DNA from 4 places in the Metabacillus sp. YM-086 genome. Region 1 is predicted to be linked to each of the others. Evidence: predicted binding sites of a transcription regulator. Region 1 holds the regulator's gene; each other region holds the start of a gene.

The links. Region 1 encodes LexA, which represses DNA repair genes until DNA is damaged. Its sites were predicted from a motif close to CGAACATATGTTCG; they were not measured.
Region 2: the regulator LexA is predicted to act here: its motif matches at 3,852-3,865, upstream of ACEWK1_RS00780 (DUF6434 domain-containing protein).
Region 3: the regulator LexA is predicted to act here: its motif matches at 1,926-1,939, upstream of ACEWK1_RS24510 (DNA polymerase thumb domain-containing protein).
Region 4: the regulator LexA is predicted to act here: its motif matches at 2,845-2,858, upstream of uvrB (excinuclease ABC subunit UvrB).

Annotation. Positions count from the first base shown of each region.
Region 1 is NZ_JBLUOI010000006.1:104,194-110,410, reverse strand. It holds gene ACEWK1_RS04525 (recombinase family protein) at 1-206, opposite strand, end outside; gene ACEWK1_RS04520 (LysM peptidoglycan-binding domain-containing protein) at 221-532, opposite strand; gene lexA (transcriptional repressor LexA) at 690-1,313, shown strand; gene glnA (type I glutamate--ammonia ligase) at 1,388-2,722, opposite strand; gene ACEWK1_RS04505 (MerR family transcriptional regulator) at 2,781-3,182, opposite strand; gene ACEWK1_RS04500 (aminotransferase class I/II-fold pyridoxal phosphate-dependent enzyme) at 3,289-4,563, opposite strand; gene hflX (GTPase HflX) at 4,556-5,839, opposite strand; gene ACEWK1_RS04490 (trimeric intracellular cation channel family protein) at 6,061-6,217, shown strand, end outside.
Region 2 is NZ_JBLUOI010000001.1:144,935-151,151, forward strand. It holds gene ACEWK1_RS00765 (MATE family efflux transporter) at 13-1,359, shown strand; gene ACEWK1_RS00770 (YdcF family protein) at 1,646-2,386, shown strand; gene ACEWK1_RS00775 (polysaccharide deacetylase family protein) at 2,488-3,189, shown strand; gene ACEWK1_RS00780 (DUF6434 domain-containing protein) at 3,228-3,815, opposite strand; gene ACEWK1_RS00785 (sodium-dependent transporter) at 3,983-5,326, shown strand; gene ACEWK1_RS00790 (hypothetical protein) at 5,338-5,472, opposite strand; gene ACEWK1_RS00795 (hypothetical protein) at 5,872-6,217, shown strand, end outside.
Region 3 is NZ_JBLUOI010000096.1:1,649-7,865, forward strand. It holds gene ACEWK1_RS24505 (GDSL-type esterase/lipase family protein) at 1-518, opposite strand, end outside; gene ACEWK1_RS24510 (DNA polymerase thumb domain-containing protein) at 608-1,870, opposite strand; gene ACEWK1_RS24515 (YqzH family protein) at 2,019-2,213, shown strand; gene ACEWK1_RS24520 (TRM11 family SAM-dependent methyltransferase) at 2,250-3,197, opposite strand; gene ACEWK1_RS24525 (GNAT family N-acetyltransferase) at 3,218-4,132, opposite strand; gene ACEWK1_RS24530 (SDR family NAD(P)-dependent oxidoreductase) at 4,224-5,018, opposite strand; gene ACEWK1_RS24535 (MBL fold metallo-hydrolase) at 5,023-6,006, opposite strand.
Region 4 is NZ_JBLUOI010000022.1:26,849-33,065, forward strand. It holds gene ACEWK1_RS11520 (peptide chain release factor 3) at 195-1,781, shown strand; gene ACEWK1_RS11525 (GNAT family N-acetyltransferase) at 1,883-2,323, shown strand; gene ACEWK1_RS11530 (DUF2198 family protein) at 2,336-2,569, shown strand; gene uvrB (excinuclease ABC subunit UvrB) at 2,930-4,915, shown strand; gene uvrA (excinuclease ABC subunit UvrA) at 4,923-6,217, shown strand, end outside.

The DNA.
Region 1 (6,217 bases):
GATGCCTTCTTTTCTTTTAAAATTGATAGTGCTTCAATCATTCCGTCACGGTCTATGTCATATCCACTATGTCTTTCCTCTATTATCTTTATAACTTCAATATTATGTAGCGAGGCTAATCTTAATAGCTCCTCTTTTTGCCTATCAATAGAAGAATCTTGACTATCCTTCTCTGTACTTACTCTACAATAAACAACTGCCTTCATTATTAGATCATCCTCTACTTACTAGCAATTTGTTCTATTTGATAGATTTCTTCCTTTTCAACAGGTACAAAAACAAATTCACCTGGCTTAACAACATTTGTGTGAATGCCGTTTTTATCCTGTACCCACTTTACAAACTCTTGTTTTGAAATCTGGCTTTTTTCATTAAACTCATCAGCAATTGACCAGAGGCTGTCACCCTCTTTAATTTCTACTTGATGATATTTATCCAAACTTTCTGATTTACCAGTATACGTTATTGCTAGTGTTATTGCAAAAAGGACTAGAAAAAATGATACTACATATGTAAAAGATTCTTTTTTCATTTTATACACCTCATAGGAATATTTGTTCGTATTTGTTGAAATTAGTATAATACGAACGAATGTTCCAGTCAAGCGTTTTTCTCGAACTTATGTTTGTATCTAAAGGTAAATGATGCTATAATAAACATAAATTACAGGATCCGAGGTGTCACAGAGGATGACGAAACTATCAAAAAGGCAACAAGATATATTAACTTTTATTAAAGATGAGGTCCAAAAAAAGGGGTATCCACCTTCAGTACGTGAAATTGGAGAAGCTGTTGGATTAGCTTCAAGCTCAACAGTACACGGTCATTTAGCTAGATTAGAGTCAAAAGGATTAATTAGAAGAGACCCCACGAAACCAAGAGCTATTGAAATACTAGAGGAAGAAGAGACTCTCCATATTCCAAAGAGCAATGTTATTAATGTTCCAGTAATAGGAAAAGTAACAGCAGGTCTTCCAATTACAGCTATTGAAAATGTAGAAGAGTACTTTCCGCTCCCAGATCGATATATATCAGAAGATGAACATATTTTTATGCTAGAAATTATGGGTGAAAGTATGATAGAAGCTGGAATATTAGACGGTGATTTAGTAATCGTCCGACAACAGCAAACGGCTAACAATGGTGATATTGTTGTGGCTATGACCGAGGATGATGAGGCAACTTGTAAAAGATTTTTCAAAGAAAAAGACTATATTCGCTTACAGCCAGAAAATTCAACAATGGAACCTATTATTCTTCGAAATGTGAGTATACTAGGAAAAGTAATTGGAGTTTACCGCACGGTTCATTAAGCTTGCCTAATTAGGCAAGCTTTTTTATTTGCAAATAAAAAAACTTAACACTAAATGTGTTAAGTTTTTTTCTATTAATACATTGACATGTATTGTTCTCTTTCCCATGGGTGTACTTGCGTACGGAACATATCCCACTCTATTTCTTTCGCTTCAATAAAGTGCTCAAATAAGTGTTCACCTAAAGCATGCTTCATTGTGCTATCTGCTTTTAACAAGTCTAGAGCTTGAGCTAGTGTTGCTGGTAGGTCTACGATACCATTTTCAACACGCTCTTCTTTTGACATAACATAAATGTTACGATCAATAGGTTTTGGAGCTTGAAGCTTATTTTTAATACCGTCAAGACCAGCAGCTAAAAGAACACTCATAGCTAGGTATGGATTTGCTGCAGGGTCAACACTACGAACTTCTACACGTGTACTTAACCCACGTGAAGCAGGGATACGAATTAATGGACTTCTGTTTTGTGCAGACCAAGCCACATAACACGGTGCCTCATAACCAGGTACTAGTCGTTTATAAGAGTTTACAGTTGGGTTTGTTACAGCTGTAAATGCAGGTGCATGTTTGATTACACCAGCAATAAATTGTCTAGCAGTTTCACTTAATTGCAGTTCAGCGTTCGTATCTAAGAATGCATTCTCACCTTTGCTAAATAACGATAAGTTACAGTGCATACCAGATCCGTTTACACCAAACAATGGTTTTGGCATAAATGTAGCATGTAATCCATGCTTGCGTGCAATTGTTTTAACAACTAATTTAAATGTTTGAATATCGTCACATGCTTTAATTGCAGAAGCATATTTAAAATCAATTTCATGCTGACCAGGAGCTACCTCATGGTGAGATGCCTCGATTTCAAATCCCATTTCTTCTAGTTCTAGAACGATATCACGGCGGCAGTTTTCACCTAAGTCAGTTGGTGCTAAGTCGAAATATCCACCATTATCGTTTAATTCTAATGTTGGTTCGCCTTTTTCGTCTAATTTAAATAAGAAGAATTCTGGCTCAGGCCCTAAATTGAAATCTGAAAATCCAAGTTCTTCCATCTCAGAAAGAAGACGTCTTAGGTTATTACGAGGATCACCAGCAAATGGAGTGCCATCTGGATTATAAATATCACAGATAAATCGTGCAACTTTTCCTTTTTCTGCTGTCCAAGGGAAAATAACGAATGTATCAAGATCAGGATATAAGTACATATCAGACTCTTCGATTCGAACGAAACCTTCAATTGAAGATCCATCGAACATCATTTTATTATCTAAAGCTTTATCTAATTGACTTACAGGAATCTCTACGTTTTTAATAGTTCCCAAAATATCTGTGAATTGTAGACGGATATATTTTACATTGTTTTCTTTTACTAAAGTTACGATATCTTCTCTTGAATATTTAGCCACTTGAAAATCTCCTCTCCTATTTCAAAAAAGTTTTATATTCAATTTCATACTAACTGGATCAATGAAAAAACCTTGTCATGTCCCCTTGCCTTAATGTTGGTCGATTAAAGCGTCCTGCCTGCATAAGTTCAGATTTTAAGAGCTTACGTAATTCAGCATCACTCAAATCAGGTTTTTCAACAGTTTTATGTTGCTCTTCTTTCTCTTCACTATGTGTACTTTTGCGCAAGAAAATTTCTTTAATTCCAGCCAAGTTGACACCTTGTTCAATTAAATTACGAATCTCCAATAATTTGTCAACATCATTAAACGAAAACAATCTTCTATTGCTTTCCGTTCGAGCTGGAAAAATAAGTTCATTCTCTTCATAATAACGAATTTGTCTTGCAGACAGATCTGTGAGCTGCATAACAATTCCGATAGGAAATAGGGGCATTGAGCGTCGTATATTATCACTCATGTTATTCGCTCCTTTTATTTAACTAATCTCATTATAACTTATGTAATATTATGTGTCAATCATGTGTCAGGTTACATAACATAGTAGAATTACTTTCTATTAGTAGTTATCTATCTATTGAGATTAACTTTTGCTCAATTAAAGAATCAACAGCACTACAAACAGCTATTTTTACATGAGTGTATGTTAGTCCACCTTGGACGTATGCAACGTAAGGCTCTCTTAATGGCCCATCTGCGGAAAGTTCAATGCTAGCTCCTTGAACAAAAGTACCTGCTGCCATAATGACATCATCTTCATATCCAGGCATATAGTTAGGATATGGTGTAACATGGGAGTTTATTGGTGAAGAATACTGAATTGCTTGGCAAAAAGCAACCATCAGTTTTGGGTCTTCAAATTGTACAGATTGAATCAAATCAGTTCTTATACTGTTCCACGAAGGACTCGTTTTCAAACCAATTTCTTCTAAAAAAGCTGAAGTAAATACTGCACCTTTTAACGCTTGTCCCACAACATGCGGTGCCAAAAAGAACCCTTGATACATTTCCTGAAGGCTGTATAGTGAAGCACCAGCCTCTGCTCCAATACCAGGTGAAGTCATTCTGTACGAGCAAGCCTCTATAAGTTCTTTTTTGCCAACTAAATAGCCTCCTGTTTTTGCAAGTCCACCGCCAGGATTTTTAATTAATGATCCTGCAATTAGATCAGCTCCAACATGACATGGCTCCAATTCTTCCACAAATTCACCATAGCAGTTATCAACGAAAATGACAATATCTTCTTTAAGTGATTTAACAAAATTTATCATTTCTTTAATATCTGATATTGTAAATGAAGGCCTTGTTGCATATCCTTTAGAACGTTGAATACCAATCATTTTAGTTTTAGGGGAAATAGCGTTTTTTACACCTTCATAATTTACAGTACCATCTTCTTTAAGATCCACAGTATTGTAATCTATATTAAATTCCTTAAGTGAGCCAATACCGCTACCTCTGATACCTACTATTTCTTCAAGTGTATCATATGGCTTTCCAGTTATATATAGAAGTTCATCGCCTGGTCTTAAAACACCGAAAAGAGCAATCGAAATAGCGTGCGTTCCGGAGATAATTTGTGGTCTTACTAAGCCAGCTTCCCCCCCAAACACATCTGCATACACTTCTTCTAAGGTGTCTCTGCCAATATCATCATATCCATAACCTGTTGATGGAATAAAGTGAGAGTCACTAATTCGATGCTTTTGAAAGCTTTTTAGCACCTTAAATTGGTTTACCTCACTGATAAAATCAATTTGGTCGTGAACCTTAGTTATTTTTTGTTCAGCCTTTTCAACAATTGGGGCAATAGCTGCCCCATTTTTTAATAACTTAAACATGTTTATTACCCTCTCCGTTAAACCTATCTAGTTGTCCATTTATCGCATGTGTTGGGAGAACAAACCCTTCGATTTCATACACTTCTTTCTCTTCTATAAATTCTAAGTGTTCAATTAAAGATTCAGTTTTCAATTGCGAAATTAATCTACCTTCATTTGCTGGTAGGTGGATGGAGTAATGTTTCATTTCTTTTTTTGCAATATTCTCCACCTTATTCATCAACATTTTTAAATCTTCTTCAGAAAAAGCAGTAATTGTTAGATACTCCTCCGTCGGGGATGGTACAAATGATCCAGGAGTCTGATCCTTTTTATTATAAACGGTCAAAATCGGTATATCGGTTACATCCAATTGTTCAAGAAGCTTATATACAGTCTTCTCATGATTGGCGTAGTCTTCATTCGAGCTGTCAACAACATGAAGAATAAGATCTGCTTCTTTTACTTCTTCAAGTGTAGATCGGAACGCTGCCACAAGAGTTGTCGGTAAATCCTGAATAAAACCTACAGTATCTGTGATCAGTGCTTGATATGTTGATGGTAATAATACTTTTCTTGTCATAGGATCTAATGTTGCAAATAATAAGTCTTCTTCAAACGTTCCTGCTGTTGTTAATCGATTAAATATCGTTGATTTCCCTGCATTTGTATACCCTACCAAAGCAATTTGAAAAGCTTGGTTCTTCTTACGACGTTCACGATATCTGCTTCTGTGTCTAACAACAGTTGATAACTGCTGTTTTATTTCATTAATACGATTTCGAATGTGACGACGATCAGTTTCTAGTTGAGTTTCCCCTGGACCTCTTGTACCAATACCTCCTCCTTGACGTGATAAAGCAATACCTTGTCCAGTTAATCTCGGGAGCAGGTATTGTAGTTGTGCAAGCTCTACCTGAAGCTTACCTTCTTTTGATTTAGCACGTTGTGCAAATATATCTAAAATCAGTTGAGTACGATCTATAATTCGCACATCTACTATTGATGATAAATTTCTTAATTGACTTGGTGATAATTCATCATTAAAAACGACAATATCTGGACTAAATTCCTCAACTAAACTCAATAATTCATCTACTTTTCCTTTTCCTATGTATGTAGCGGGATGTGGCCTCTCCCTTTTCTGTGTCATTTGGCTAAGTACTTCTCCATTAGCTGTTTTCGTTAATGAAGCTAACTCCTCCATTGAGTAATGAAAATGTTCGTCAAGTATTGTTTGAAGCTGACAACCAACTAATATTACCTTTTCTTTAAGTACATCCAATGTATTATTCAATAAAAAACCCTTCCCTTACGCTATTTTTAGCACTTTAATCATATCAAACATTACTGTAATTCTCTAATTATTTCTGTTATAGACCTAGTATAAACAGTTTTGGACCTATAATATTCTTATCCATCTTGCTTTCAAACAGAATACTAAAGAAAAGAATTGACCTTTATGGAGGTTACATATACAATAATTTCGGCTGAATTTATACAACTGGGGGAATTATTTTGACTTGGGACGTTTTAAGTATTATTGGAACAATTGCTTTTGCGATTAGCGGTGCAATCGTAGCAATGGAAGAAGAGTATGATATATTAGGAGTATATATTTTAGGTATTGTCACGGCATTTGGCGGTGGTGCAATTCGAAATTTACTTATAGGTG
Region 2 (6,217 bases), on a different contig from region 1:
AAGGAGAAAGTAATGAAATCTGTGTTAACTTCAGCTCCTTTACATAAAGGGAGCATTTTTACACATCGTGAATACTTAACATTAGCAATTCCCCTGATCATATCAGGGATCTCTACACCAATTTTAGGTGCTGTTGATACAGCTGCTGTAGGAAGATTGCCTGATGCATCAGCAATTGGTGCAGTAGCACTTGGAGCTGTTATATTTAATACGATGTATTGGTTGCTTGGTTTTTTACGCGTAAGTACAACAGGACTTACCTCACAAGCAAATGGGGCAAATGATGCTAAGGAAATGGCTTTAGCTTGTTTACGTCCTATGTTTTTGGCTGTACTTATAGGATCGTTATTTATCATTTTACAGATTCCGATTTTAAAGCTCTCACTCTACTTATTTGGTACCTCAGAATCAGTAGGAGACCTTGTTTCTACTTATTTTTCGATTCGAATTTGGGGAGCTCCTTTTGCCCTTTTAAATTATGTTTTGATTGGATGGCTGATGGGGTTAGGTAAGGTAAAGCTTTCGTTAAGCACTCAAATTACAATGAATGTGCTAAACATTGTGTTAGATCTCTTATTTGTTCTCGTGTTTGGTCTAGGAGTGGCTGGGGTAGCCTATGCAACGGTAATAGCGGAAATTAGTGCTATTTTTATCGGTCTATTCTTTATGATTCGTACAAAGTTAATTGACTTATCAATGATTCAATGGAGAATCTTAATTGAAAAAGCCCCTTTAGTGAAAATGCTCAAAGTAAATCGAGATTTTTTTCTACGCTCAATTTGCTTGTTAACAATGACAGTTACCTTTACAACAATAGGTGCAAGACTGGGAGAAACAGCATTAGCGGCTAATGCGATATTATTGCAAATTCATTATTTGATGGCCTATTTACTTGGAGGGTTTGCAAACGCTTCTAGTATTGTAGTCGGAAGATCCATTGGTAGTAAGCAGTTTCCTCTTTTCAAGCGAGCGTTATCACTATCTCTATTTTGGGGAACTCTATCAGCTTGTATATTATCGTTAATAATGCTGCTGTTTGATGAGAGTATCTTCAAAATTTTTACATCTATTGAAGAAGTAAACAATGCTGTTATAGAGTTAGGAATTTGGATGGTCATTTATCCAATCGCTGGTTTTTGGGCACTTCAATTGGAAGGGATCTTCGCAGGAGCGACAGATGCTAAATCGGTTCGAAACTCAATCTTCTATGCGTTGCTTGCGTTTGTTATCGTAATCCTCATATATGGTAGAGATATTACTCCACACGAACTATGGCTGTCATTTACTGTGTTTACTTTGGGTCGAACAGTATTTTTATCGATGTATGTTAGGAAGATTGAGAGAAGTAACTTTAGGTAGAATGTTCAATTAGAGAGCATTTTACTTGTGAATATAATGTGTATTGTCCTTCATAGTAGTCTAGTTGAAGGACTTTTTTTGATCTAATAAGTTTAATTTCTTCAGTGTTATTAAACTCACAGGTGTAGCCACTTTTTCTTTCCTCTATCTATCCTAGTAACTATTATAAGCAATTAAACCCATTGTAATTGATACCAAAATATGACACAATTTGATAGATTTCCAGGTAAACTAGTAATAATTGTTATTTTAGATGATAATTCTATTAAAATTGGGTGAGGGTAATATGAGAAATGTGTTTTGGATTTTTTCTGCATTATTAATTATTTATGGACTAGCATCATTGTGGACAAATAGAATAAACATTGGAATTGTATTTATTCTATTTTTGGGAATGATTTGTTTAGTAGTTAGTATTTATTTTAAGAAGTTAAAACAATATGTACAAAAAAGAAAAAAGCTTAAAAGAACGATATTTATTGTTTTATCCATAGGACTACTTACAGCAGCAAGTTTAGAAGCATTACTATTAAGCGGGATGATTGAAAAGCAGCCTAAAAGCGTTGATTATATTCTCGTTTTTGGTGCTGGAGTAAAAAATGGTTCCCCAACCCCAGTGTTAAAAAATCGTTTGCAAAAAGCAATTGACATGCATGGTAAATATCCAGAATCAAGCATAATCGTATCTGGGGGACTTGATACTGGTGAGCAATATACGGAAGCTTTTGTTATGAAGGAATACCTTATTATTAATGGTATACCGGAGCAATTAATAATGATGGAGGATAAAGCAACAAGTACAAAGGAAAATGCTGATTTCAGTCAAAAGCTAATGTCAGGGAAATCACAAGAAGTAATGGTTGTAACTAGTGATTATCATTTATTTCGTGCAAGTTATTATGCAAATAAAGCCGGACTTACTCCATATCGTGCGGGAGCCCCTATTCCACTAAGTATTGTTCCTCTTACACATTTACGAGAAATGATGGGGATAGGGAAAATGTTGGTGGAAGATGTACTTGATTAATCAGGAAGCAAACTTTTGATTTTATTGAATAGGTAAGGCCGCATCTACATGAAAATATTGTGGTTGAAAATGAATAAATCTTTGGGAAAAGGACGTATTACATGAGAAGAAAGTTAATAGTGACCGGTGCATTGATCCTTTCTATTGCACTTTTACTTACAGGTGCATATAAACTAATGAACTTAAGGAATTATCAAGTTTTCGGTGATTTAATAAATAGTGTTCAGACGAAAGAAAAGGTAGTAGCCCTTACTTTTGATGATGGACCAACTGATAAGATTGAGAAGATTTTACCACTATTAGAAGAATATAATGCGAAAGCTACATTCTTCTTAATTGGTAGTGAACTAGAAAAGAATATGGATCTCGGACAAAAGATAGTGAAAGCAGGACATGATATTGGTAATCATACTTATTCCCATGAACGGATGATATTCAAAAAAATGTCATTTATTAAGGACGAAATAACAAAGACAAATGAGTTGATTCGTCAAACTGGATATAGGGGAGAAATTGATTTTCGACCTCCAAATGGGAAGAAATTAATTGCATTGCCATATTACTTAGATAAGGAAAACATTGAGACAATCATGTGGGACCTTGAACCTGATACCTACAATTCATCTCGTTCAGAAAAAATTTCGTATGTGAAAAACAATATAAAACCAGGCTCAATTCTCTTACTTCATCCAATGTACGATGAAGATGAACTACAAACGCTTGAAGGAATTTTAAAATCTTTATCAGAAGAAGGCTATTCGTTTACAACTGTTAATGAATTGCAAAGTATAAACGGGAGCTAAACTAAGAAAATGAAAGAGGAGTAAATACTACAAAGTGTTTACTCCTTTTTATGTATACTAACGTGTGAGGATTTGTATTTATTATCTCCCGGTAGAGTTTTTATGGTGTTCCATGCATCTATCGCATCTTTTCGACGTTTTCCCTTATTGGTCGGATCTTGATAGAAATCTCTTATGAATTGATTATATTCAAATTGTGGCGAGATCTCTTTAGTAAATGAAGGATCTTTTTTGCGTTCTTCTTCTTCATACCAGGCTTTAACGACATCTTTGAATGTTTTCCCAGCATTGTTTTTAAAAAAGTTCTGTATGTAAGTTGAAAAATGAAATTTTTTACCGATTTCTTCTGTGAAAAACTCTCTAATATCTTGGCTGCATCTGTGATTTGAAATAATGACAGTATCCAAAGAGAGAGAATCATATTGCTTTGTTTTTGAACTTTTTTTCTTATGAGCTTTAGGTATAACACCACTTGTTAGAAACATGATAATTCTTTCCATTAATTCTATTTTTGATCCATATGATGGTATACCAACTTCTTTACAGAAAGTAGCGAGCTCTTCTTTTAGCCAATAGTAATTTTTAAAATCCTCTATGTACATTTCTTTACATAACTTTGGTCTCATTCTTTATTTAACTCCTCTTCAAAATAACCACAAAATCGAACTTATGTTCTATTGTATAGAAAATAATGGATTTGTACAAGGGGAAAATAATATATGAAGTTTATTTTTTATGCTATACCACCTTCCATAAGCTATAATAAAATAATAATTATTTTAAGGGGGAACTAATGAATACAAATAGAGAAACATGGTCATCGAAATTTGGTTTTATCATGTCCTCAGCAGGGGCAGCAATAGGACTTGGGGCAATATGGAAATTCCCCTATGTAGCAGGTACGAGTGGTGGTGGAGCTTTTTTATTACTCTTTATTCTGTTTACTGTTCTAATAGGTTTACCGATGCTAATCTCAGAATTTATTATTGGACGTGGGGCTCAAAGTGAAGCTGTTTCCGCTTATAAAAAACTAGCACCAAACAGTTTGTGGACAATTATTGGACCATTAGGAGTGATTGGCTGCTTTTTATTGCTTTCTTTTTACGCAGTAGTTGGAGGCTGGGTGCTAATTTATACGATAATGGCAATCGGTGGCCGTGTGATAGAACCTAATGCAAGTTATCCAGAATTATTTGGTAGCATTACAGGATCACCACTTATTACACTTCTAGGTTTAGCTGTATTTTTACTTATAAACATGATTGTTATATCAGTAGGAATTAAAAATGGGATTGAAAAAGCAAGTAAGTATATGATGCCGATTTTGTTTCTTCTATTTTTAATTTTGGTTGTTAGAGCATTAACATTAGAAGGTGCATTGGAGGGAGTACGATTTTTCTTACAGCCTGACTTTACAAAAATCACTGCTGAATCTGTTCTATATGCACTTGGACAATCCTTCTTTGCATTAGCAGTTGGTTTTTCATGCATGGTTACATATAGTTCCTACTTAGAAAAAAAAGTGAGCATTCCATCCTCTGCAAGTACAGTTGTTGTCATGAATATTCTAGTATCGTTACTAGCAGGTCTCGCTATTTTTCCAGTTGTTTTTGCGTTTGGATTAGAACCAGCTGAAGGTCCGGGGTTGCTATTTATGGTGCTACCTGCTGTTTTTTCGCAAATGCCTTTGGGTGAGTTGTTTCTAGCTATATTTCTTTTGCTTTTCTTATTTGCAACCTTAACATCATCGTTTAGCTTATTAGAAATTATCGTTTCAGCAATCACTGACAATAAAAGGTCAACACGTAAAAGAACAGCATGGCTATCTGGAGTTGTTGTGTTTTTTGCGGGAATTCCTGCAGCATTATCGTTTAGTAAACTACAGAACTTTCATGTTTTCGGAAAAACAATATTTGATGCTACTGATTTCTTGGTTAGTAATATTATGTTACCGTTAGGCTGCCTACTTATTGCTCTTTTTATCTCCATTAAAATGAATAAACAGTTAGTAGAAGCAGAGTTTGGTATAGGTCATTCACTTTCGCCTATCTTATTTAAAGTATGGAGATTTCTAATGAAATGGGTAGTACCACTTACCATTGTTGTTGTATTTTTAAGTACACTCGGTCTTATTTAGTAATAAACATATTAAATAAGACCGATGTCTGTATTCAAAAGGGGTTTGAGGTTTTGAAGTACAAAATTAGAAATAACCGTACTATTCGAACGGCCATTTGCACTTACATTAACAGATAATTTTATTAGTAAAAATTCTTGGAACATTGTAATTGTGTCTCCAAGCATTTTTTATACTAAATTTGAAAAATAAACGGAAAAGTTCCGTTTAAATCGGGAAATACCAACATTTTCGACAAAATAAGGGGAGTTTTTCCGCTTATATGAATCTATTCTTTAGATTTAGTTATATATAGAAGTTAACCGGAATATATCCGCTTATAACGGCTTCTTAAGCACCTACCATATACCTTAAACGGAATTTCTCCGCCTATCAATTCCTATACCTCTACGAACAGTATCTTTTTCTTTTTTGTACTTAAAAAAAGAAGTACTTATTTGTTCTTTTGTTTATAAAGGATATTTTTTTATTGATAAACGATAAAATCATACCTATAATTAATAAGGTAACTGAATTTGAAATACATAATAAGGTGGAGATAAAACTTGTCGGTTTTATTCATTCTGGGTGTTATGGCAATCCTTTTCATGCTGTTTTTCAAGGAACCCATAATAAATTTGTTCGTGATAAATCAAAAAGTAATTAACCCTCTTAAACGTAAACGTTGGTTTCGCAATCCTTGGTTATCGGGTCTTTTTCTATTTTTTATTAATGCTTTTCTCTTTTTGATAACAGGAGTTATTTTGTATGCTTTGACGTTTTTTACGATCCCATTTTTACATTTATTTGTAATTCTATTTGCGGTGATTGTGAGTGTAATTGTATGGAGCATGATCAATTTTGCTTGGGAAGGTACAAAGTTAACCCGTTTGAAAATGGGGGCAGTTGGTA
Region 3 (6,217 bases), on a different contig from region 1:
ACTCGAATTGTTTTTCCATTATCAAAGCTGTTTAATTGACGATTAAAAAAACGAACCCATGTATCTGCAAGTGCAATTTCCGGCAATGGATTATAAAGATTAAGCAAATAAATGATAAAAGGAACACCACATTCTTTTTTCAATTCATGAATGGTTTCCATTATTTTCACCATATTGTTATGGCACTCTTTTACAGATTGAGTTAGGTCTGTTGTATCACGGGATTCCACGAATTCTTTGCTAGCTTGAATTAAATCGTTTCCTCCAGCTGAGATGGTAATAATGTTGGCATGTTTAATTTTCTGATGCAGCTCAGGACTTTCTACAATTTGTAAAACACCGCCTGTTTCTATACCAGATTTTGCGTAAATACCAGCACATACGTGGGTATTTAGCTTTTCCTCAGTTAATCTCACATAACGTCCAACAAATCCAGGTGCTAGAAATGATGCGCCTACTCCAACTGTCAAGGAATCTCCTAGAGCTACATATGTTAAACATGACCGATTTGTTTCCACATGATATCCTCCTAAAAAAGCAAATAAAGTCCTTATACTTTATATTCCTAAACAGAAGGATCGTAGCTTTTCCAAATTGAAATAGGCTTTTATGCTTTATGCCCACCAACAAGCGTGGCACGTTGCTTGGCTGTGCCAGCAGGTGTATAGGACACAGCCCGTAAAATGGCATCAGAGCCATATTTATGACGGATCGAGTCCATCACATATCCTAAAGTGCGTTGTTTTGTACGATTTGGTCGAAATAAATCCAGCTGCATTTCACAGTCATCTTCAATATTCGAGAGGGCGATTGAAATTTTCCGTACGGTTTTATTTTCATAAAAATTTTCAAAAAGCTGAAGACATGTTTCATAAATATCCATTGTAATATTTGTTGGTTCCTCAATTGTTTTAGAGCGATAAAACCCGCCACCAAATTCATCACGGCTATACCCAATTCCAAGGCTAATTGTACGACCAACCTTTTGATGCTGGCGTGCTCTACGGGCAACTTCCTCACTTATCTCTAACATCACATGTTTGACTTCTTCCGGGTCAGGGTAATCACGGAGCAACATTTGGCTTTTTCCAAAACTGATTTGCCCTTGCATAATTGGAGCACCAACTTCTGATAAATCAACACCCCATGCATGATAATAGAGTTGATTTCCCATCACACCAAATTTCTTTTCCAAAAGCTCAAGAGGATAGTTAGCAAGCTGTCCGATATTAAAAATCCCCATTCGATTTAAGGTTTTTTGCACTCTTGATCCAATCCCCCACATGTCACTTAGCGGTTCGATTTTCCATAGCTTTTCCTTCACATCGTCATATGTCCATTCGGCAACACCTGTCTTTTTCGCTTCAGTATCTAAGCACACTTTCGCTAAAAGCATATTTGGCCCAATTCCAATGGCACTTGGAAGGGAAAATTCCCGTTCCATGTCATCACGAATTTTATGAGCAATTGTTAAAGCATCTCCCCAAATATGCTCTACCCCATCCACTTTGATAAAACTTTCATCAACACTATAGGTATGGATTGCATCTTTCGGTACATATCGATGAAAAAGCCTTGTCAACTCCGTTGAAATGCGGACATATGTCGCCATCCTTGGGTTCACAATCGTAATACGGGGGTCTTTTGGCACTTCAAATAACCTGGACCCCGTTTTAATTCCAAACTCCTTTTTAAGTCGAGGAGATGCAGCTAAGACGATACTCCCTTGCCGCTCCGTATCACCTACAACAGCCAAATAACATGTTAATGGATCCAACCCAAGCAACACGGCGGCACAACTTGCATAAAAGCTTTTCATATCAATACAAAGAATCTTTTGTTTTGGCAGCTGATCGTAGTTTTCAATCATAGCCGTTTCCTCCAATAGAATATATGTTCGTATAAAGTATATTCTATATATTAAGCGAATATACGTTCGATTTCAATGGTAGTTTTCACCATGAAGCATGATGAACAAATACTTCAAAAGATGTATACTACCTTTAACGAGGTGAAATATGGAAGAAAAGATACTTTTCAAAATGCTTCGAAAAAGTTTTTTACAGTACGGAAGAAATCTTGATGAAGATCCATTATCAAGTGAGGATTCCGCTTATTTACTCGAAAAGATAGCCGCGGATAAAAACGATGATACAGAATGGTATGAGGTTATAGAGGATGCTGTCTATAGCTATGTAACAAATCAAGAATAAAAGAGCCTTGTGAGTCAAGAAGACATCACAAGGCTACTATTCACAGACAAGAATTTGTCTCGTAAAACTTCCCTTTTTCGCAACACCACGATCAACAATTTTAAACCCTGCTTTTTCTATTAAATAATCAATCGTTTCAATTGTCACTACAACAACTCTGCTAGCGAAGCTACGGGCACTTCGGAGCATGTCAAGCTGCTTATCTGGGTCTAGAACTGAGCAAAGATTATAAGGCATATCAATAATAGCTACATCATAACAGCCGGTCACATCAAGAATGTCCCTTAAACTAACTTCCCCCTCTAAGCCAAAATAAGCAATATTTTCTCGGGCAAGTGGACAGACAAGTGGGTTATTGTCACTCCCAACAATGTTAATCCCCATTGATAACGCTTCTACTAAAACTGTTCCCGATCCACAGCAAGGATCAATCGCTTTGATATTGTCTACCTTAGGAACAGCAATATTGACGACAGCTCTCGCAACTCTTGTGCTTAAAGCCGTTGAATACTGTTTAGGTTTATTTTGATGATAAAACCAAATGGATTCACTTTTGTTGTATTGACCAAACACCCAGCTATTATGAAGCTTCATAATTACAAACAATAACTCAGGATTAACCAAATCAACTCTACCAACTATTTGTAGCCCAATCTCACGTTCCATTTTACGTCTTTCATCAAAACTTACTTTTTCATAACCGGCCAAATCAGTATGTTCAATGAAGAGCACTTTAAACGTGGCACCCTCTATATTCAATCCCTTTATTTGCTGAACAATGCCCATAAAAGAATCCGCTCTATACATAACATCAATTCTTTCGTTAATAAACGGACTTCGGCTTGGATCAATCTTTACAGTAGTTTCAATTATACTAGAATCTGTATCAAACCCAAAAAGTGAGCGCATCTCCAGTTGGCACAATGAAAGCTCATCTTCATGACTAGTAAATGTATAGATAAATTTCTTTTGTTGTTGAGCCAAGCATTTTCCACCTTTACTTATTAAAATATTATTTTTGAATCGGTTGGTGTTCCCTGATGAAAATACATTTGCCAATGACCTTTTTTATATTTCCAAATCGAACTCCGTAAAGTCGTTTGTTTTCTTGTTGCATCATTTATTTTATAAGTAGTCAAAACAACATCCGTTGACAAGGGATGCAAAGTAAAATCATACAGTTCCATATCTCGGACCGTCAAGCCCCCATCATCAAGACAATCCGATTTTGTCCAAACGTTCCCTGAACTTCCAAATTCAAAAAAATCATCTGCAAGCAGCTTGTTTAATTCAGTAGGAGATGTTCGAACAGTAGGAGTTAACAGCTGCTCTTCTAGAGCCTGGATGTGTGACCGTAAAGAACCGTTAGCTTCAACAGTAGCTAGCTTCTTCTGTGCCTCATCCCATTCTGGGGCAAGTATACTCATCTCCCATAAGCTCCAGTAGTGATCACCCATTTTTCGGCAATCTCTAAGCAACCCCTCCTTTTTAAAGCCAACCTTTTGATAACATGCAATTGCTGAAGTGTTAAAATCAAAAACACCTAAACTAACACGGTGCAAGTTTAGCTGTTCAAATGCAATTTTCACTATTTCAGTCATCATTAGATACCCAATTCCCTTACCTCGAACACCTTGATCCCCAACCAACACTTTTCCAACTCTTGCTGATTTATGCTCACGATCAATATTCGCTAGAGATATATGCCCAATAACGTGTCCAGTTTTTTGAAGAACAACACTATAAACATAAGCATCAGACACATCAGTATTTGCCTTTTCTATATATCGTTCAATTTGTTCTTTGGTTAACGGAAAAGTAAAAGCAGGCCCAGCCCATTGAAGCAAAAACTCAGGTGTAGAAATCCAACTAATTAATTTTTGGATATGATCATGCTTAAAATACTGTAACTCTATCATAAAAAGACTCCTAGTATTAAATGTAAAACGAAAGTGAAGTTTAGGCAATAAATAAAAAAGACATAATGCTGTTAACACTATGTCTAAAATCTTATTTCTTAAAAAATGCTTTGCCTGCTAGTTTTTCAAAAAGTCTCGGCATTACCTGGTAAAGGGTGCTTCCCGCATTCATCCAAGCCGGTAAATTAATTTCGCGTCTTGGAGTCAGCATAGAAGCCACAATGATTCGAGCAACCTTGTTTGGATCGAGCATCCAACGTTCAACATTTTTCACATAGTCCCCTTGTTTATCAGCAATTGTGAAAAAATTTGTTTTAATCGGTCCAGGATTTACAGAGGTAACAAAAATCCCATGCTGCTTAACTTCCATTCTTAAACTGTTAGTAAAACCTAAAACGGCATGTTTACTAGCTGAGTATAAACTTGATTTTGGTGTTGCAATTTTCCCCGCCTGTGAAGCAATATTGATAATATGTCCCTGTCTTCTCTTCATCATCGCTGGCAAAACCATCTTTGTGCTGGCAACTAGACCAAAGACATTGACCTCAAACATACTTTTCATTTCATCTAATGAGGAATGAAGCACTTCATTAAAAATACCGAATCCGGCATTATTAACAAGAATATCAATCGAACCCACATCACGTTCGATCATTGAAAAAACAGTTTGAATTGATTGAAGGTCCTGAACATCTAGTGAATAATAGTGACATGAAACACCGTAATTATGCTTAATACGCTCAGAAAGCTTTGCTAAAACTTCTTCTCTTCTAGCAAGCAAAACAAGATGAGCACCATTTTTCGCACATTCGATCGCAATTTTTTCACCAATTCCACTAGAAGCACCGGTAATAGCCACATAGCACCCCTGTATACGAGAATTCATCTGATCACCTCTTTTTCTCTACAGCATAATAAAGAGCTGGAGTGTTTGTTTCATCAATTTTAATTTGACCGTTGTCCTCAAGGTAGTCAAGCTGTCCAACAGTCTCTGACATAGTCAGCATAAGCTGCTTGTGATATATAGTAGGAAAAAGTGCTTTGCACACTTCAAATGCGGTTAGAGACTTTTTCTGCAAGAACCCTTTAACAAGCTCCGCCCTCTCAGCTTGTTTTTTCAAACGATAGGCAATAAGCTCATGAGCATTCTCAATATTTTCCCCATGTCCTGGATAAACAATAGATAGCGACAAATCAAGCAATTTAGAAATTGAGTTGTTTAGCTGCAGCTGAGGCTTTGGTCTGTCGATAGCTCCGTCAATCATTGGGGGCTCTAGTAAAGGATTTGGAGAGATGTCCTTTAACAGTAAATCTCCCCCAACTAGTATACCTGTCTTTTCTTCATATAAGACGATGTGACTCTGGGCATGACCCGGGGTTTCCATAACTATCCATCCAGGGAGTCCAGCAATCTCCATTCCTTCTACCAGCTCATGATGTAACGTTCGATTACACGAATATTCTAAGGTGTCGTTCAATTTTTGTATAGAAGGTAAGAAATTTTCATCTAATCCAAAGGTGAGAAAAAGTTGTTCAAAATACCGTGCTTGAGCTTGCAGAAACCCTTCATCTTTTTTTAACCACGGCTTGTTAAAGGGGTGGCCAAAGACAGGAATGTTGTGGTCAAAATAATCAAGCATACCAACATGATCTGGATGATGATGTGTAATGATGATTTGTTCAATGTCATCTGGTGTATAACCATATTCCTTTAATTGATGTTGAAAGGAAAGCCACGCTTCTTCTGTTTTAGGTCCAGCATCCACAAGTGTTACACGCTCTCCCTTGATTAAGTAAACATTCACATCACCCACCGGAAACGGTGTGGGTAAAATGATTTTCAAAATTTGCTTTGCCTGTGTTGTCTGGTTCATTTACTCATCCCCATTATTATTTTTATATAAGTTAAGTTAATAAAGAAGCAGGAAATCATGATAATCAAATTATGTATCTTCACTAGGCTTTCTTTAATCTAAACAAATTATCTACCACAATTGTACCTTGCAACTACCACCTTGTCATTATATTCCAATAATTCAAATCTCTAATGATATAAAGAAAACTTGACAACAGCTTATCTAACGC
Region 4 (6,217 bases), on a different contig from region 1:
GAGGATTGATGGTCATTTCAGATTATATTTATATATGTTTCGGTAGTTTACGGAAACCCGCAACCTTTATTGGCAGCTTTTTTTGTGGTGAATAAACTAACTACGAAATCCCTTTGCCATAAACAACAAATTGTTCTTTCATCTGCTTTGTAGTATATTTGAAGCACGAATTTATTTAAAAGAGGTTATTGCTAATGAGCTTACAACAAGAAATAAATAAACGACGTACGTTTGCCATCATCTCTCACCCGGATGCTGGGAAAACAACGTTAACAGAAAAACTACTTTTCTTTGGTCAAATCATTCGTTCAACAGGGACGGTTAAAGGAAAAAAATCGGGTAAATTTGCTGCATCAGACTGGATGGAGATCGAGAAAAAACGTGGAATCTCGGTTACTTCAAGTGTTATGAGTTTCCCGTATCATGATTTTCACGTGAATATCCTAGATACACCAGGACACGAAGATTTTAGTGAAGACACATATCGTACGTTAACAGCCGTTGACAGTGTTGTCATGATTATCGATTCAACCAAAGGTGTTGAGCCGCAAACGATTAAGCTTTTTAAAGTATGTCGGATGAGAGGTATTCCGATTTTTACGTTTATTAATAAGCTTGACCGTGAAGGACGAGATCCGTTAGAGCTTCTTTCAGAAATTGAGGAAGTGCTTGGAATCGAGTCATATCCAATGAATTGGCCGGTCGGAAGCGGTAAACGTTTCTTAGGTATACATGATCGGTTTAATAAGCAATTTGTTCGTTTTAAAGGTGATGAAGAGGAAGAGATACTTTCTCTAGACGACCTTGCTAACACGGATATTGAAGAAAATCCTATTTATCAAGATACATTAGGTGAGCTGGAGTTACTTGAGGAAGCAGGAAATGAATTCACATCGGAGCGAGTGGAAAAAGGAGAGCTTACACCAGTATTCTTTGGTAGTGCCCTTGCAAACTTTGGTGTGCAAACATTTTTTGATACATTCCTTCAATTTGCTGCACAACCACAGCCTCGTAAAACAGATCAAGGCTTAATTGAGCCGGAAAAAGATCAGTTCTCAGGCTATATTTTCAAAATCCAAGCGAATATGAATCCGGCTCACCGTGATCGTATTGCGTTTTTCCGTGTGTGCTCAGGAAAATTTGAACGTGGCATGAGTGTTAATTTAAGCAGAACGAACAAAACGATTAAGTTAAATCAAACACAAGCCTTTATGGCAAAGGATCGCGATACAGTAGATGAAGCGTATCCTGGGGATATCATCGGAATTTATGATCCAAACATTTACCAAATTGGTGATACGTTAATTGGCGGAAAGGATTCGTATCAATATGAAGAACTTCCGCAATTCCCACCAGAATTGTTCAAACGAGTGCAAGCGAAAAACGTGATGAAGGCAAAGCAGTTCCGTAAAGGAATTGAGCAGCTTGTTCAAGAAGGGGCCATTCAGCTTTATCGTCAGGAAATGAATGATTCCATTATTCTAGGTGCTGTTGGTCAGCTGCAATTTGAGGTATTTGAATACCGTATGAAAGCTGAGTATAACGTTGATATCGAATTTACTCCACTAGGTGAACGAATTCCAAGATGGATTAAAAGTGAAAAGTTTGATAAACGCTTCTTTGATTCAAGAAGTATGCTTGTTCGCGACCGTTATGGTGCATACGCAGTTCTATTTGAAAATGAATTCACTTTACGCTATTTCTTAGAAAATCAAAAAGACATTGAGCTAGTCGACTTATTAGAAGAAAACGACTATCAAGGTGTAACATCACAAAAGTAAGGTTGAAGGCTAATTCCTCAAGGGGATTAGTCTTTTTGTGGTTTTTTGACAATTTTCCATGATATGATGAAAGCATAGATAAGGGAATAGAGGGAAAGCAATTGAATATTCTAAAAGTGACTTTAAATGAATTAGACCAAGTATCACAGTTATTCAATCAATACAGAATGTTTTACGGACAAGCATCAAATCTTGAAGGTGCAAAAGAATTTATAAAAGAGCGAATCGAAAATAATGAGTCTGTTATCTTCTTAGCAATGGAAAACGATTCTCCAGCTGGGTTTGTTCAGCTTTATCCGATTTTTACATCAGTAGGTATGAATCGCAAATGGCTATTAAACGATTTATTCGTTGCCGAAGATTATCGCCGTCATGGAGTAGGAAAAGCACTGATGAATAAAGCAAAGGATCTTGCAGTCGAAACAAGGGCCGCGGGCATTCTTTTAGAAACAACAAAAGACAATGTAAAAGCACAGGCTCTTTATGAAAGCTTAGGCTATGAAAAAGAAGATGCTGTTTATTTTTACAATTTATCAATTTAACAGGAGATTTATATGGTAATTAAAATTATTTTAGCCATCTTTATGCCATTTCTTCTTGTGCTACTGTTTACACGTGTCAGCTATAATCACTATGTAGGAACAGCCCTAACTGCGGCATTGTTAACAGCCTCTTACATAAAAGGCTACACACACGGTCCAAGCATTTATTTTATTGACATCGTATCACTAGGAGTAGGCTTCTTCTATGCGAAAAAAATGAAGGATAACCTACATAAGAAGAAATAGGTTTGAGGTTGAACAAAAAAAGAAATACTGAAAAGAAAAAGGGCTGCTCTGTATGCTCTTTTTTCTTTGGTTGCAAATTTGACTTTGAAAGTTGCAAAAATGAATTACTTACATAAACTTGTTTTTTATTATAGGAAGACTTATACGTAACAATTGTTCTTTTTGAATAATTTTTATAAAACTATATTGTCTGGAGCGCAATGGAACGACCGTGTTTTTATGTGAGCTAAATTAACAGCCCGAATACAAATATGAATTATAATTTAAATTAAACACGAACTTTAGTTCGTATTTTTGGCGATTTTCCACACAAATGTGGTAAACTATTGATATTGACATTTTCTGAATGGAGGCTTATGCGTGAGCGAGCAATTTGAATTAGTCTCAAAATACAAGCCGCAAGGTGATCAACCTAAAGCAATTCAAGCATTAGTTGAGGGAATAAAACAAGGAAAAAAGCATCAAACACTACTAGGTGCAACAGGCACAGGTAAAACCTTTACCGTCTCTAATCTAATAAAAGAAGTAAATAAACCCACATTAGTTATTGCCCATAACAAAACATTAGCAGGGCAGCTATACAGCGAGTTTAAAGACTTTTTCCCCAATAATGCAGTTGAGTATTTTGTTAGTTACTATGATTATTATCAGCCAGAGGCATATGTTCCACAAACGGATACATTTATTGAAAAAGATGCCAGCATTAATGATGAAATAGATAAACTTCGTCACTCTGCAACATCCTCTCTTTTTGAACGAAACGATGTCATCATCATTGCCAGTGTTTCTTGTATTTACGGCCTCGGTTCGCCAGAGGAATATAAGGAGCTAGTGGTTTCATTAAGAACAGGGATGGAAATTGAACGAAATCAGCTCTTAAGAAGATTGGTAGATGTTCAATACGAGCGAAATGATATTGATTTCCGAAGAGGAACGTTCCGTGTTCGCGGTGATGTGGTGGAAATCTTTCCAGCATCTCGGGATGAACAATGCATTCGGGTAGAGTTTTTTGGAGATGAAATTGACCGAATCCGTGAAGTGGATGCTTTAACAGGAGAAATCATGGGAGAGCGCGAGCATGTGGCCATTTTCCCGGCATCTCACTTCGTTACAAGAGAAGAAAAAATGGAGAAAGCCATTAAAAATATCGAAGCAGAGCTAGAGGAACGTTTAGAGGAAATGCGTGAAAATGGTAAGCTGCTAGAGGCTCAGCGCCTTGAGCAAAGAACGAGATATGACTTAGAAATGATGAGGGAAATGGGCTTTTGCTCCGGTATCGAAAACTACTCTCGTCACCTAACACTTCGCCCATCAGGATCCACTCCTTATACGTTACTAGATTTCTTTCCTGAAGATTCACTGATTGTTATTGATGAGTCACATGTTACATTGCCGCAAATTCGGGGTATGTTTAATGGTGACCAGGCCCGTAAACAGGTGCTAGTGGACCATGGATTCCGGCTACCATCTGCAATGGATAACCGTCCTCTTAGATTTGAAGAATTCGAAAAGCATATTGAAAACATTGTGTATGTATCTGCTACTCCCGGTCCTTATGAAATGGACCATTCACCTGAGATGATTGAGCAGATTATCCGCCCGACAGGACTATTAGATCCTACGATTGATATTCGTCCAATTGAAGGACAAATCGATGATTTAATTGGCGAAATTCACGCAAGAGTTGAAAAAAATCAACGTGTCCTCATTACAACTCTAACGAAAAAAATGTCTGAGGATCTAACAAACTACCTTAAAGAAATCGGGATTAAAGTAAACTACTTACATTCAGAAATAAAAACATTAGAGCGGATTGAAATCATCCGAGAACTTCGTCTTGGCAAATATGATGTTCTTGTTGGAATCAACCTACTGAGAGAGGGCTTGGATATTCCAGAGGTTTCGCTTGTAGCTATTCTTGACGCAGACAAGGAAGGCTTCTTAAGATCAGAACGTTCTCTTATCCAAACAATCGGTCGTGCAGCCCGTAACGCAGAGGGACATGTTATTATGTACGCCGATAAAATCACAAATTCGATGGAAATTGCACTTAATGAGACTAAGCGTCGTCGTGAAATTCAGATAGAATTTAATGAAAAGCATGGAATCACTCCTCAAACTATTCAAAAAGAAATTCGTGACGTTATTCGTGCAACAACTGCTGCTGAAACTCCTGAAGAGTACGAGGCAACAGCTGCGAGTAAGTTAACGAAATTAACGAAGAAAGAACGAGATAAAGTGATAGCTGAAATGGAAAATGAAATGAAGGAAGCAGCCAAATCGTTGAACTTTGAACGAGCTGCTGAGCTGCGTGATTTGATTTTAGAGTTAAAAGCGGAAGGATGAAGCGATAATGGCAATGGAACATATTGTTGTGAAGGGAGCACGTGCCCACAACTTAAAAAACATAGATGTAACCATTCCGCGTGACAAGCTTGTGGTGCTTACCGGGCTATCTGGATCCGGTAAGTCTTCACTCGCATTTGATACGATTTATGCTGAAGGACAACGTCGCTATGTAGAGTCTTTGTCAGCATATGCTCGTCAGTTTTTAGGGCAAATGGATAAGCCTGATGTTGATGCGATTGAAGGATTATCACCAGCTATTTCAATTGACCAAAAAACAACTAGCCGAAACCCACGATCAACGGTTGGGACTGTAACGGAAATTTATGACTATTTGCGTCTTCTCTTCGCAAGAGTCGGGCGTCCCACATGTCCGATTCATGACATTGAAATATCGTCCCAAACCATTGAACAAATGGTTGATCGTATTCTAGAGTATCCAGAGCGAACAAAGCTACAGGTTCTTGCTCCAGTTGTGTCAGGTCGTAAGGGAACGCATGTTAAAGTGTTCGAGGACATTAAAAAACAAGGCTATGTCCGTGTAAGAATAGACGGAGAAATGCAGGAATTATCGGAAGAAATTTCTTTAGAAAAAAATAAAAAGCATTCGATTGAGGTTGTAATAGACCGTATTGTTGTAAAAGAAGGTGTTGCTTCACGACTTGCTGATTCATTAGAAACAGCTTTAGGTCTTGGAGAAGGAAGAGTCATTATCGACGTGATTGGTGAAGAAGAGCTGCTTTTCAGTGAGCATCATGCCTGCCCGCAATGTGGTTTCTCAATTGGTGAGCTTGAGCCAAGAATGTTCTCGTTTAACAGCCCGTTTGGAGCATGTCCAGAATGTGATGGTCTCGGTTCAAAGCTTAAAGTGGATTTAGATCTTGTTATTCCTAATAAAGATTTAACCTTGAAACAGCATGCGATTGCTCCATGGGAACCAACTAGTTCTCAATATTATCCGCAAATGCTTGAAGCAGTTTGCAATCATTATGGAATTGATATGGATATTCCAGTAAAGGACATTCCAAAGCACCTACTAGATAAAATCCTTTACGGCAGCGATGGCGAGGAAATATATTTCCGTTATGAAAATGATTTCGGACAAATTCGAGAAAATTATATTCAGTTCGAAGGCGTTATTCGCAATGTAGAAAGACGTTACAAAGAAACGAGCTCTGATTTTATCCGTGAGCAAATGGAGAAATACATGGGACAGCAAAACTGTCCAACATGTAAGGGGCATCGTTTGAAAAAGGAATCTCTAGCTGTGTTAATTCAGGGTAACCATGTTGGAGAGCTAAC